3 regions of the Streptomyces sp. NPDC005898 genome follow, and region 3 is predicted to be linked to each of the others. Evidence: riboswitches for the same ligand, from Rfam matches in the RefSeq annotation. Region 3 holds a riboswitch; each other region holds the start of a gene.

Region 1 (3,918 bases), on a different contig from region 3:
AGGTAGACGGTGAACTGGCCCGTCTCCGCCATCCGCCTGGAGGGGTACGCCAGTCCGTGGGTCGTCGACAGCAGCTTCGCCACGACCGGCACGACGTAGCAGGCGGGCATGGAGGCGAAGGACAGGGCCGTGGAGATGTGCACGTTGTTGTCGATGAAGAACAACCGGGCCTTCTCCATCTCGCCCCAGTCCACCCACGACGGGGGATGGCTGGTGGCCGCCAGATACTCCCTGGCGACGTGCGGCAGCCCGTCCGGCAGGGGAGCCCCGGCGGTGGAGACGTACCGCATCAACGTGTTGAACTTGCCGACCTCCCCGCGCTCGAAGAGCGTGGCGACGGTGGCGTCGGCCAGTTCGTCCCCGGGGTCGCGCAAGGCGTTCATCGACGCCTCCGTGTACAGCATGACAGGGCTCCTCGTCTTCCAAGGTGACGGCCACGGCCTCGGGGGAGGGGCCGAGGACCGGGTGGCCACCGCGGCCGGTGGGTGCCGTCTCGCGCGTGGTTCAGGACAGGCGGGCCGCCGCCGCGTGCGCCAGGTCGGTCAAGGCCTTGGCGGCGGGTGTCGGCAGGTCCGCCTCGTGCAGGGCGTCCAGGGCCTCCTCGACCCGGACGGAGATCATGTCCTCGACGCGGTCGGGCGCCCCGAGCGCGCACATCACCTCGCGTACGGTGTCCAGATCCGCCGCGTCCGAATCGGGCCGGCCCAGCAGGGCGCGCAGCTGCTCCCGTTGACCGGGTCCGGCCAAGCGCCAGGTCTCGGCCAGCAGGGCCGTCGGCCGGTGCCCGCGCACGTCGTCGGCGTTGGCCTTGCCGGTGTGCTCGGGGTCGCCGAACAGGCCGAGCAGGTCGTCGCGCAACTGGAACGCCTCGCCCAACGGCAGGCCGTACGCGGTATAGCCCGCACGCAGCCGGCCGGCCGCACCCGCCAGCGCCCCGCCGATCAACAGGGGCTGCTCGACGGTGTACTTGGCGGTCTTGTACCGGATCACCTTCAGCGAGGCCGTGGTGTCGGGGTCGGCTCCGGTGCGCAGGATCTCCAGGCACTCGCCCGCGATCAGCTCCCGGGCCAGCGCCGACCACAGGGGGCGGGCCCTGGCCAGATAGGCGGCGGGCAGACCGCTGGCGGCGAACAGCTGCCCGGCCAGCCCCATCAGCAGATCGCCCACCAGCATCGCCAGCGACCTGCCGTCGGCCGACGCGCGGGGACGGTCGGGCACACAGTCCCGCAGGGCCACCTGGGCGGTGGGGCGGCCGTGCCGCAACGGGCTGTCGTCGATGAGGTCGTCGTGCACGACCGCGGCGGCGTGCACCAGCTCCATCGAGGCCGCAGCCCGCACCAGCGCGTCACTGTCGGGCTGGCCCACCCCGCGCCAGCCCCAGTAGCAGAAGGCCGCCCGCAGCCGCTTGCCGTCCGCGACGGCCGCCTCCAGCTGCTCGGCCACCGGATGGAGAAGCGGATCGACGTCCGCGAAGCGTTCGGCCTCCTGGCCGACGAACGCACGCAGCACCGCGTCGACACGGTCCTTGAACCGTGCGGGTTCCCACAGGTCAGAGGCCATCGGCGGCCCGCCGGGCCAGCGCGCGCCGGGCCAGGATCTCCAGGTGGGCCGGAGGCACCGCCGCGTACCGGTCCCGCACCAGGCGCCCGCGCGCCAGCAGATCGTGCTCGGCGTCCGCCGCCAGGTCCGCCGCGTCCGAGCGGTGCAGCAGCCCTCGTACCGTCCCCACCGCCGTGCCCAGCGTGCTGACCCCGAGGTCGGCCAGCCCCGCCGCCAGCAGCACCGCCCGTTCACCGAGGCCGACGATGCGGCTCGCTTCCCGCGTCATGACATGTCCCCCTGAAGCACATTCCGCCGGGGCACATCCGCCCGGCGGCCGTCTCGTGTCGCCGCTCACAGGATGACCACACGCCGGGCGCGGCCCGGCCGGAACTCACGATCGAGTGAACGCCGCGCTTCGTGTTGCCGACCCGCCGCACGGGCGTTGCTGGAGCGAACCGGGAGCCCTCGTGGGGCCGTTCCCGCAGGGTGCCGGGTACGTCTGACCACGATCGGAATCGCCCGGGCAAGTTGTCAGGCCCCTCCGTCGCGCACTAATGTCACCACGCCTTGGTGAACGGGAAATCCGGTGTGATGCCGGTGCGGCCCTCGCCACTGTGATCGGGAAGTCCGGCTCCAGCCCTCGCGGCAGCCACTGGGCACACACGTGCCCGGGAAGGCGGAGTCCGGTCGGTACGACCCGTCAGCCAGGAGACCGGCCAAGGCACGTTGTCCATCCACGAGGTGCTGGAGAGGGTCTGCTGAGCCATGCACATAGCCGAGGGTTTCCTCCCGCCGGCGCACGCGATCGCCTGGGGCGTAGCGTCCGCGCCGTTCGTCGTCCACGGAGTCCGTCGTCTGACCCGTGAGGTCAAGGAACACCCCGAGAGCACCCTGCTCCTGGGAGCCGCCGGGGCCTTCACCTTTGTTCTCTCCGCCCTGAAGATCCCGTCCGTGACGGGCAGTTGCTCGCATCCGACGGGCACCGGACTGGGCGCGATCCTGTTCCGGCCGCCGATCATGGCGGTGCTCGGCACCATCACGCTGCTGTTCCAGGCCCTGCTGCTCGCCCACGGCGGGCTCACCACCCTGGGCGCCAACGTGTTCTCCATGGCGATCGTCGGGCCGTGGGCCGGATACGCCGTCTACCGGCTGCTCAGGCGGTTCGACGTACCGCTGATGGCCGCCGTGTTCTGCGGGGCCTTCGTCGCCGACCTGTCCACGTACTGCGTCACCAGCGTCCAGCTGGCCCTGGCGTTCCCGGACCCCGGCAGCGGCTTCCTCGGCGCGCTGGGCAAGTTCGGCGGGATCTTCGCCGTCACGCAGATCCCCCTCGCCGTCAGCGAAGGCCTGCTCACCGTCCTGGTCATGCGGCTGCTCGTGCAGTCCAGCCGGGGCGAACTCGCGCGGCTCGGCGTGCTGCCGCAGGGCAAGCGGCCCACCATGCCGCACGAGACCTCCGCGATGGGGGAGACCCCCGCGAAGCAGCAGACGCAGGAGACGCAGGAGACGCACAGGGAGGCCAGCGCCTGATGAGCCGGAACACGAAGATCAACATCCTGCTGCTCGTGGTCGTGGCGGCGCTCGCGGTGCTGCCCCTGGCGCTCGGGCTCGGCGACCACAAAAAGGAACCGTTCACCGGTGCCGACGCCCAGGCAGAGACGGCGATCACCGAGATCGAGCCGGACTACAAACCGTGGTTCTCGCCCCTGTACGAGCCGCCCTCCGGCGAGATCGAATCCGCGCTCTTCGCCCTCCAGGCGGCCCTCGGCGCCGGTGTCCTCGCGTACTACTTCGGTCTGCGCAAGGGCCGCAGGCAGGGCGCCGAACGCCGGCAGGCGCAGGAGGCGCGCGCCGGGCAGCCCCCGGGGGACGAGGCCGCCGAGCCCGGGCCCGGGCAGCTCTGACCGGCAGTGCTGCCCATCGACGTGGCGGCGCACAGCAGTCGCTGGCGCCGCCGCCACCCCGTGGACAAGGCCGTGCTCGGGCTCGGCCTCACCCTCCTCGCGATCTCCCTGCCGCCCTGGCCGGGCGCCGCCCTGGTCGCGGCCACCGCGCTCGTCCTGCTGCTCGGCCCGGCGGGTGTGCCGCCGCGCAAACTGTGGCGCGCCTACCGCGTGCCGCTCGGCTTCTGCGTCACCGGAGCGCTGACCCTGCTCGTCCAGCTCGGCGGCCCGGACGGCTTCGTCACCCTCGCGGAGTCGGGTCCCGCGCGGGCGGGGGGCCTGCTCCTGCGCACCTCGGCGGCCTCGCTCGGCGTGCTCCTGTTCGCCTTCACCACCCCCATGTCGGATCTGCTGCCCCGCCTGGTCAAGGCGGGCATCCCGGCGCCCGTCGTGGACGTCGCCCTGGTGACCTACCGGATGAGCTTCCTGCTCC
Region 2 (3,918 bases), on a different contig from region 3:
CCGGTCCCGGCCGGCCCTTCCCGACCCCCGGTCCCGGCCGGCCCTTCCCGACCCCCGGTCCCGACCGGCCCTTCCCGGCCCCCGGGTCCGCGCACCGTGTCGGGCGTCGTCTCGGGCCTCACCTCGTCCGACCTCTCGGGCCTCACGTCGTCGCTCCCCGCGTCCGGTACAGCACCAGCACGAACGCCGGTACGCCGATCAGTGACGTCACCACACCCACCGGGACCTCCTGGGGGTCCAGGGCCGTGCGGGCCAGCGTGTCCACCCAGATCAGGAAGAGCGCCCCGGCCAGTGCCGTGACCGGCAGCAGGCGGGCGTGGCCGGCGCCGGCGAACGCGCGGGCCGCGTGCGGCAGGACCAGGCCCACGAAGCCGATGGCGCCCGCCGAGCTGACCAGCGCGGCGGTCAGCAGCGCCGTCACGCAGAGCAGCACGAGCCGGGTGCGCGCCACGTGCACGCCCAGCGTCGCCGCCGCCTCCTGGCCGAACGCGAAGGCGTCGAGCGTACGGGCGTGGCCGAGGCAGACGACCAGCGCCACGGCGAGGACGGCGCCGCACAGCCACACGTCCGTCCAGCCCGCCCCGCTGAGCGAGCCCAGCAGCCAGAACAGCACGCCCCTGGTGGTCTCCGCGTCGCCCGCCGTGAGGACGACGAACGACGTCAGGGCGGAGAAGAGCTGCAGCGCGGCCACGCCGGACAGCACCACCCGGTCCGTCGTCCCGCCCAGCGTGTGGCTCAGGAGCAGGACGAGCGCGAAGGACAGGAGCGCGCCCGCGAAGGCCCCCGCCGAGATGGACACCGCTCCCCCGCCCACCCCGAGGACGACGACCGCGACGGCCCCCGTGGACGCCCCGGACGACACCCCGAGCACGAAGGGGTCCGCGAGGGGGTTGCGGAGCAGGGACTGCATGACCGCCCCGCACACCGCGAGGCCCGCGCCGCAGACGGCGGCGAGCAGGGTGCGGGGCATCCGCAGGTTCCAGACGATGCCGTCCCTGAGGGGGGTGAGGCGCGACTCGCCCCAGCCGAGGTGCGCGGCGAGCACCGACCACACGTCGGGCACGGAGATGTCGGCGGGGCCGATGGTGACGGCGAGCGCCACGGACAGCGCGAGCGCCGCGCACGCGGCCAGCCACAGCAGCCCCTGCCGGGCGGGTGCGGCCACGCTCATGTGGTGAGCCCGAACTTCCGCAGCCCGGCCGCCACTTGCTCGATGCCGTCGACGGTGCGGATCGTGGGGTTCATGGCCTGGCCGCTGAGCCGGACGTACCGTTTCTTCCTGACGGCGGTCAGGTTCTTGGTCGCCGGGTTGGTCTCCAGGAACCTGATCTTCGCCTCGGCGCTCTCGGCCGACTGCGACCTGCGGGTGAGGTCGCCGAGGACGAGGACGTCGGGGTCGCGGTCGGCGACGGTCTCCCAGTTGATCTGGGGCCACTCCTCGCGGGTGTCGTGGAAGGCGTTCTTCGCGCCGAGTTCGCGGGTGATGATGCCGGGCGCGCCGCAGCAGCCCGCCATGTACGGGGCGTCGGAGTTGGCGAACCAGTACAGGATCGTCGCGTCGGACGCCTCGACGTCCTTCGTGGCCTTCGTGACGCGGCCCTTCAGGTCGGCGATCAGCCGCTCGCCGCGCTGGCGCACGCCGAACACCTTCGCCAGGTCGCGGATCTCGCCGTAGACGGTGTCCATGGTGAGGGTCCGCACGCGTTTGCCGTCGCCGCCGCCGTCGTTGTCCTTGCCCGCGCAGTCGGTGGGCGAGACGTAGACGGGCACGCCGAGGTCGGTGAACTTCGCGCGGTCGGCGACGCCGCCCTTGCCGACGGTGTAGAGGAAGGAGGCGCTGACGAAGTCCGGTTCCTTGGCGAGGACCTTCTCCAGGGAGGGGTAGCGGTCGGCGAGCCGCTCCACCTTCGCGTTGTCCTTCGCCAGGTTCTTCGCGACCGGGTCGGTCCAGGTGCCGGTGCCGGCCATGCGGTCGGCGAGCCCGAGGGAGAGCAGGATCTCCGTGGAGCCCTGGTCGAGCGAGACGGCGCGCTGGGGCGGGGCCGTGACCCGCACGTCCTTGCCGCATGAGGCGACGGTGACGGGGTAGCCGTCGGCGCCCTTGCCCGCGGGCTCCGGCGCCGAGCCGCCGCCGCAGGCGCTGAGCGCGAGCGTGCCGGCCATGAGGAGTGCGGCACGGCGCAGGACGGATGTACGGGCTTTCGAGGACACGCGATCCCTTGAGTGTCACGGCTCATACGCGGAGCCTGGTCTGCGTCACGACCTTCGCCGCCCGGTGTGCGGGCGAAGGCGCCAGCAGGTCTTCGGACTCGGGATCAACCGGGCGGGGCGCCTTCCCGGGCGTCGTGAGACGCCCAGTGGCCGTGGCCCCGCCCGTCCCCCTCACCGCTGCGCGTCAGTTCCGGATTCGCACCGGATTCCCTGGCCCAGGTGTGGGTTTGACTGGCTTGCGCAAGTTATCACGCGTGCTCACGGGGTCGGTCCGGGCCTCGGCTCGCCCCGGTAGGAGCCGAAGGACCAGTGGTTTCCCTCCGGGTCCGCGACGGCGAACTCTCGGCCGCCGTACGGTTTGTCCTCGATCTCGGCGATGACCCGCACGCCCGCCTCGGTGAGCCGGCGGTACAGGTCCTCCACCCGGTCGGTGACGACGTAGGCGCTCGCGGTGCCGGGTGTGCCGCAGGTGCCCTCGGTGGCGGGGTCGTGGGAGCCGAGCATGACGCCGCCGCCCTCGGGCCAGTCGAGCTGGGCGTGCACGACGCGGCCGCCGTCCTCGTGGACGGCCGTGCGCAGGAAGCCGACGGTGCCGACGAGGAAGTCGATCAGCGCGGGGGCGTCCTCGGCCTGGAGGCCCGGCCAGATGGTGGGGGCGGGCGCGCCGGGCGCGGGCGCGCCGGGGGTGGGTGCGCTGGAGGCGGGCGCGCCGGGGGTGGGCGCGCTGGAGGCGGGTGCGTTGGAGGCGGGGGACGGTGCGGGGTTCGGTGTGGTGTTGGTCATGTCCCTCACTCTTCGCCCTCGCCGTGCGCCTCGGCTTGGATGTTCCGGCACTCTTCGGCGAGCCAGCCGGTGGGGCTCGTCCCCGTGTACCGGCGGAAGTCGCGTACGAGGTGGGAGTGGTCGCAGTAGCCGGTGTCGGCCGCGACCCGGGCGAGGTTCGGCGGGCCGCCCGCCGCGACGGCGCGGACCACGGCGTCCTTCGCGTGCTGGAAGCGCATCAGGCGGGCGGCCTGCTTGGGGCTCAGCCCGGTCTCGGCGCGAAAGAGCGCGGTCAGGCGGCGTTCGCTGAGCGCGACGTGCCGGGACAGGGCGCCCAGCGTGTCCGCGCCGCGGTGCCGGGCCAGCCGGGCCCAGGCCTCGGCGACCTCGGGACGTACGGTCCCGGCGGTACGGTCCGTGGCCGCGCGCCGGCGCAGGTAGGCGGAGAGGGCGGCGAAGCGGTCCTCCCAGCGGTCCAGCTCGCACAGCCGCTCGCGGAGGTCGCCGGCGCGCTCGCCGAACACGTCGGTGCCGGCGACGACGGACTGTCCGGTCAGCGCTCCGGCGGGCAGGCCGAGGAGGGCGCGGGCCGCCAGCGGGTGCACGGCGAGCTGGATGCCCGCCTCGTGCTCGGGCTGGACGACGTACACGGGGCTCTGGTGCAGGCCGCCCACGACGATGTCGGTGCGGGTGGCGTCCGGGCCGGTCGCCCGGTCGGGGGTGTCGCCGCCGGCGATGGCGCCGTCCAGCGAGAAGATCACCGTCAGGTGGGGCGAGGGCAGGCCCCGGTGCAGGGCGGGGCGCTGTCCCGCGGTGCGGTAGCCGACCGCGGAGACGACCATGCCGTCGAGCCGGGGGACGGCCCTGACGAACTCACGGGAGCCCATGCGGCCAGTATGGGCGATGCGACCGCTCCCCGCGGCGGCCCCAGCCGCCCGCGGCGGC
Region 3 (3,918 bases):
AGCGGTCCAGGAACATCTCGCCGGGCGGCGGCCCCCAGTGCTGCTCGACGGAGTCCCGCAGCTCCTGCGGCAGCGTCGCGTACCAGCGCTTGTAGGCGGCGGCCGGGATACGGACGGGGTTGGCGGCCAGCTGCTCCTCGGTGAGCCACTCCTGGTCGTGGCCGCCCGCGTCGATCAGCGCGCGGATCAGCTCGTCGCCGTCGCCCGAGACGAGGCCGGGGATGTCGGCCTCGGGGCCGAAGTCGTAGCCCTCGGCGCGCAGCCTGCGCAGCAGCGCGACCGCGGAGGCGGGGGTGTCCAGGCCGACCGCGTTGCCGATCCGCGAGTGCTTGGTCGGGTACGCGGAGAGCACCAGCGCGAGGCGCTTGTCGGCGGCCGGGATGTGCCTCAGGCGCGCGTGGCGCACGGCGATCCCGGCGACCCGGGTCGCCCGCTCGGCGTCGGCGACATAGGCGGGGAGCCCGTCCTCGTCGATCTCCTTGAACGAGAACGGCACGGTGATGAGGCGCCCGTCGAACTCCGGCACCGCGATCTGGCTCGCGGCGTCGAGCGGAGAGACGCCCTCGTCGTTCTCCTCCCAGGCCGAACGCGACCCGGTCAGGCACAGGGCCTGGAGGATCGGCACGTCGAGCCCGGTCAGCGCGCCCGCGTCCCACGACTCGTCGTCACCGCCCGCGGAGGCCTCGGCGGGCTTGGTGCCACCGGCGGCGAGGACCGTCGTGACGATGGCGTCGGCGGGGCGCAGCGCGTCGATCAGCTCGGGCTCGGGGGCGCGCAGCGAGGCCACGTACAGCGGCATCGGGCGGGCGCCGGCGTCCTCGATGGCGCCGCACAGGTCGTTGATGAACGCGGTGTTGCCGCTCATGTGGTGGGCGCGGTAGTACAGCACCGCGACCGTGGGGCCCTCGATGTCGCGGGCGGCGCGCTCCAGCGGGCCCCAGGACGGCGCGGGCGCCGGCGGGTCGAAGCCGTGGCCGGTGAGCAGCACGGTGTCGGAGAGGAAGCGGGCCAGCTGCTCCAGGTTCGCCGGGCCGCCGTGCGCGAGGTAGGCGTGGGCCTCGGCCGCGATGCCGACGGGCACCGTCGAGGAGGCCATGAGTTGGGCGTCGGGTGCCTGTTCGCCGGTGAGCACGACCACCGGCAGGCCGCTGGCGATGAGCTGGTCCAGCCCGTCCTGCCAGGCGCGGACACCGCCGAGGAGGCGTACGACGACGAGGTCGGCGCCCTCCAGGAGCGAGGGCAGCTCGGCGAGGTCCAGGCGGGAGGGGTTGGCGAACCGGTAGTCGACCGGACCCCCCGCCGCACGGGCGCTGAGCAGGTCGGTGTCGGAGGTCGACAGCAGCAGAAGCATGCGGGCGCAGGCCTTCCTCGGGGTGTCCGCGCCCCGGGTGGTCGTATGGACGGCAGGAGTTCCTGGCTCGCCCCACCTCGGTGGGGCTCACAGTGGCGGGACCGCGCCGGATTCGCACCGGCCTTCCTCCCTCGGGTCCTGGTGGACCCACGCCGTCGCTGGCGTCGGCGGACCTGGCGGGCCGCCGCCTGCATAGTAAGTCCTGCCCGCCGCCGGTGGGGCGGCCGCCTGCCGGGACGGCCCGTCTCGGGAGGCGACCGGCCGGATCGGCGTGGGTATGCTCGCCGCCATGCCGCCCAGCCGAGCACCTTCCATGAACCAGGGCGAATCCCCCATACGTGACCGGATACGCGACCGGGGCGACGCCTGCCCCGGGGCCCTGCGTCTGCACCGCGCCGACGACGGCGCGCTGGCCCGACTCCGGGTGCCCGCAGGGCTCTTGACGGTGTGTCAGGCGCTGGCGCTGGCCGACGCGGCTGAGCGTCTCGCGGACGGGAACCTCAGCGTCACCTCGCGCGGCAACATCGAGCTGCGCGGCCTCGGCGAGAGCTGCGGCGGCGAACTCTCCGCGCTCCTCGCGGACGCCGGCCTGCTGCCCTCCGAACGCCACGAGCGCGTCCGGAACATCGTGGCCTCCCCGTCGGCGGGACTGGACCGACTCGGCCACGCCGACGTGCAGTTGTGGGCCCGCGAGCTGGACCGGCTCCTGTGCGGGCAGGACTGGACGACAGCGCTTTCCGGCCGCTTCCTCTTCGTCCTCGACGACGGGCGCGGGGACGTCGCCGGACTGGGCGGCGATGTGACCTTGATCGCAGAATCGGGCGGTACGGCGCAGATACGGGTCGGGGCCGGCGTCCGGCGGCTCCCGGGCCCCGACGCGCCGCGCGCCGCCCTCGCCGCGGCCGGTGCCTTCCTCGCCGCGGCCCGCGAGGCGGGCAACGGCGCGTGGCGGGTGACGGAACTGCCGGCCGGGCGGGGCGTGAACCTGGCGGAGGCGTTGGCGGCGGCGGGCCTCACGACAGAGCCCGTGACGCCGGACGCCTCGCCGAGCGGGTGCGCCTCCGTCGCCCGAACGCCGACCGGGCCGGCCGGGCCGGCTTCTGCGGCGCCTGCGGCTTCTGTGGCGTCTGTGGCGTCTGTGGCGCTTGGGGCGTCCGCGCCGTCTGCGGCGTCTGTGGCGCCTGGGGCGTCCGCACCGTCCGTCCCTGTGCCTGTGCCCGTGCCTGCCCCTGTCTCTGGGCCGACGGTGCCGGTCTCCGGGCCGGCCGAGCAGGCTTCCGAGCCGGCCACGCCGATCTCCGATCCGGCCCCCGCGCCGACCAACCCGCCCCTCGCGCCGACCGACCCGGCCCCCGGACCGGCGGAGCCGATCTCCGCGCCGCCCGACCCAACCCCCGCGCACAGCGCCCCGGCGGCCGCCGCCCCGCCCGTCCCCGGCGTCATCGGTGACGCCGGCCTGGGGTACGCGGTCGTGGTGAGTGCCCGGCTGGGCCGGGTGAGCGCCGCGCAGTGGCGGGTCCTGCTCCCCGCGCCCGGTGGGGAGATCCGGGTCACCCCGTGGCGCGGCTTCGTCGTCCCGGGCTTCGCGGACGAGGCCGCCGCGCGCGAGCGGCTGCGCGCGCTGGCCGACGCCGGTTTCCTCACCGACCCCCGCTCGCCCTGGCTCGGCGTCGGCGCCTGCACCGGACGCCCCGGCTGCGCCAAGTCCCTCGCCGACGTCCGCGCGGACGCCGTCCCCGGCGCCGGGGGCCTGCCCGTCCACTGGTCCGGCTGCGAGCGCCGGTGCGGACATCCGCGCGGCGACTGGGTGGACGTACTCGCCACCGGAGAGGGGCGCTACGAGGTGAGCGTGCGCACCGCCGGCACGACGGCACCCGTGAGCGGCAGGACATTGACCGAGACGGTCACGACAGCACGTACGACATCCGCAACCACCACCACAACGGCCACGAGATGAGCGAGAGCACAGTGTTCGACTACGAGAAGGACGGCGCGGCGATCTACCGCGAGTCCTTTGCCACCATCCGCGCGGAAGCGGACCTCGCCGGTCTGCCCGCCGACGTCAGCCAGGTCGCGGTGCGGATGATCCACGCCTGCGGGATGGTCGACCTCGTCCGCGACCTCGCCTTCAGCCCGCGGGTGGTGGCCGACGCCCGCAAGGCGCTGCGCGAGGGCGCGCCGATCCTGTGCGACGCGAACATGGTCGCGAGCGGCGTCACGCGCAAGCGGCTGCCCGCCGACAACGACGTGATCTGCACCCTCACCGACCCCGCGGTCCCCGACCTCGCGGCGCAGCTCTCCACCACCCGCAGCGCGGCCGCCATGGAGCTGTGGCGCGACCGCCTCGAAGGCTCCGTCGTCGCCATCGGCAACGCGCCCACCGCGCTCTTCCGCCTCCTGGAGATGATCGAGGCGGGCGCCCCGCGCCCGGCCGCGGTCCTCGGCATACCGGTCGGCTTCGTCGGCGCCGCCGAGTCCAAGGACGCCCTCGCCGCCAATCGCCTCGGGCTGGAGTACCTGGTCGTACGCGGCCGCCGGGGCGGCAGCGCGATGGCCGCCGCCGCGAT

What was found. Region 3 has a riboswitch for cobalamin ahead of cobN (cobaltochelatase subunit CobN). Riboswitches for the same ligand answer to the same signal wherever they lie in the genome.
Region 1: it holds a riboswitch for cobalamin, as region 3 does, so the genes downstream of both, ABZ385_RS05245 (energy-coupling factor ABC transporter permease) here and cobN (cobaltochelatase subunit CobN) in region 3, are expected to answer to the same signal.
Region 2: it holds a riboswitch for cobalamin, as region 3 does, so the genes downstream of both, ABZ385_RS13050 (ABC transporter substrate-binding protein) here and cobN (cobaltochelatase subunit CobN) in region 3, are expected to answer to the same signal.

What each region holds. Positions count from the first base shown of each region.
Region 1 covers NZ_JBEXWC010000003.1:9,442-13,359, reverse strand. The annotation lists gene ABZ385_RS05260 (oxygenase MpaB family protein) at 1-404, opposite strand, end outside; gene ABZ385_RS05255 (polyprenyl synthetase family protein) at 505-1,560, opposite strand; gene ABZ385_RS05250 (polyprenyl synthetase) at 1,550-1,828, opposite strand; cobalamin riboswitch at 2,094-2,278, shown strand; gene ABZ385_RS05245 (energy-coupling factor ABC transporter permease) at 2,308-3,072, shown strand; gene ABZ385_RS05240 (energy-coupling factor ABC transporter substrate-binding protein) at 3,072-3,446, shown strand; gene cbiQ (cobalt ECF transporter T component CbiQ) at 3,453-3,918, shown strand, end outside.
Region 2 covers NZ_JBEXWC010000007.1:256,162-260,079, forward strand. The annotation lists gene ABZ385_RS13045 (iron chelate uptake ABC transporter family permease subunit) at 143-1,171, opposite strand; gene ABZ385_RS13050 (ABC transporter substrate-binding protein) at 1,168-2,163, opposite strand; cobalamin riboswitch at 2,277-2,462, opposite strand; gene ABZ385_RS13055 (VOC family protein) at 2,470-2,994, opposite strand; gene ABZ385_RS13060 (helix-turn-helix domain-containing protein) at 3,000-3,860, opposite strand.
Region 3 covers NZ_JBEXWC010000006.1:65,194-69,111, forward strand. The annotation lists gene cobN (cobaltochelatase subunit CobN) at 1-1,351, opposite strand, end outside; cobalamin riboswitch at 1,389-1,508, opposite strand; gene ABZ385_RS10765 (cobalamin biosynthesis protein CobG) at 1,641-3,308, shown strand; gene ABZ385_RS10770 (precorrin-8X methylmutase) at 3,320-3,918, shown strand, end outside.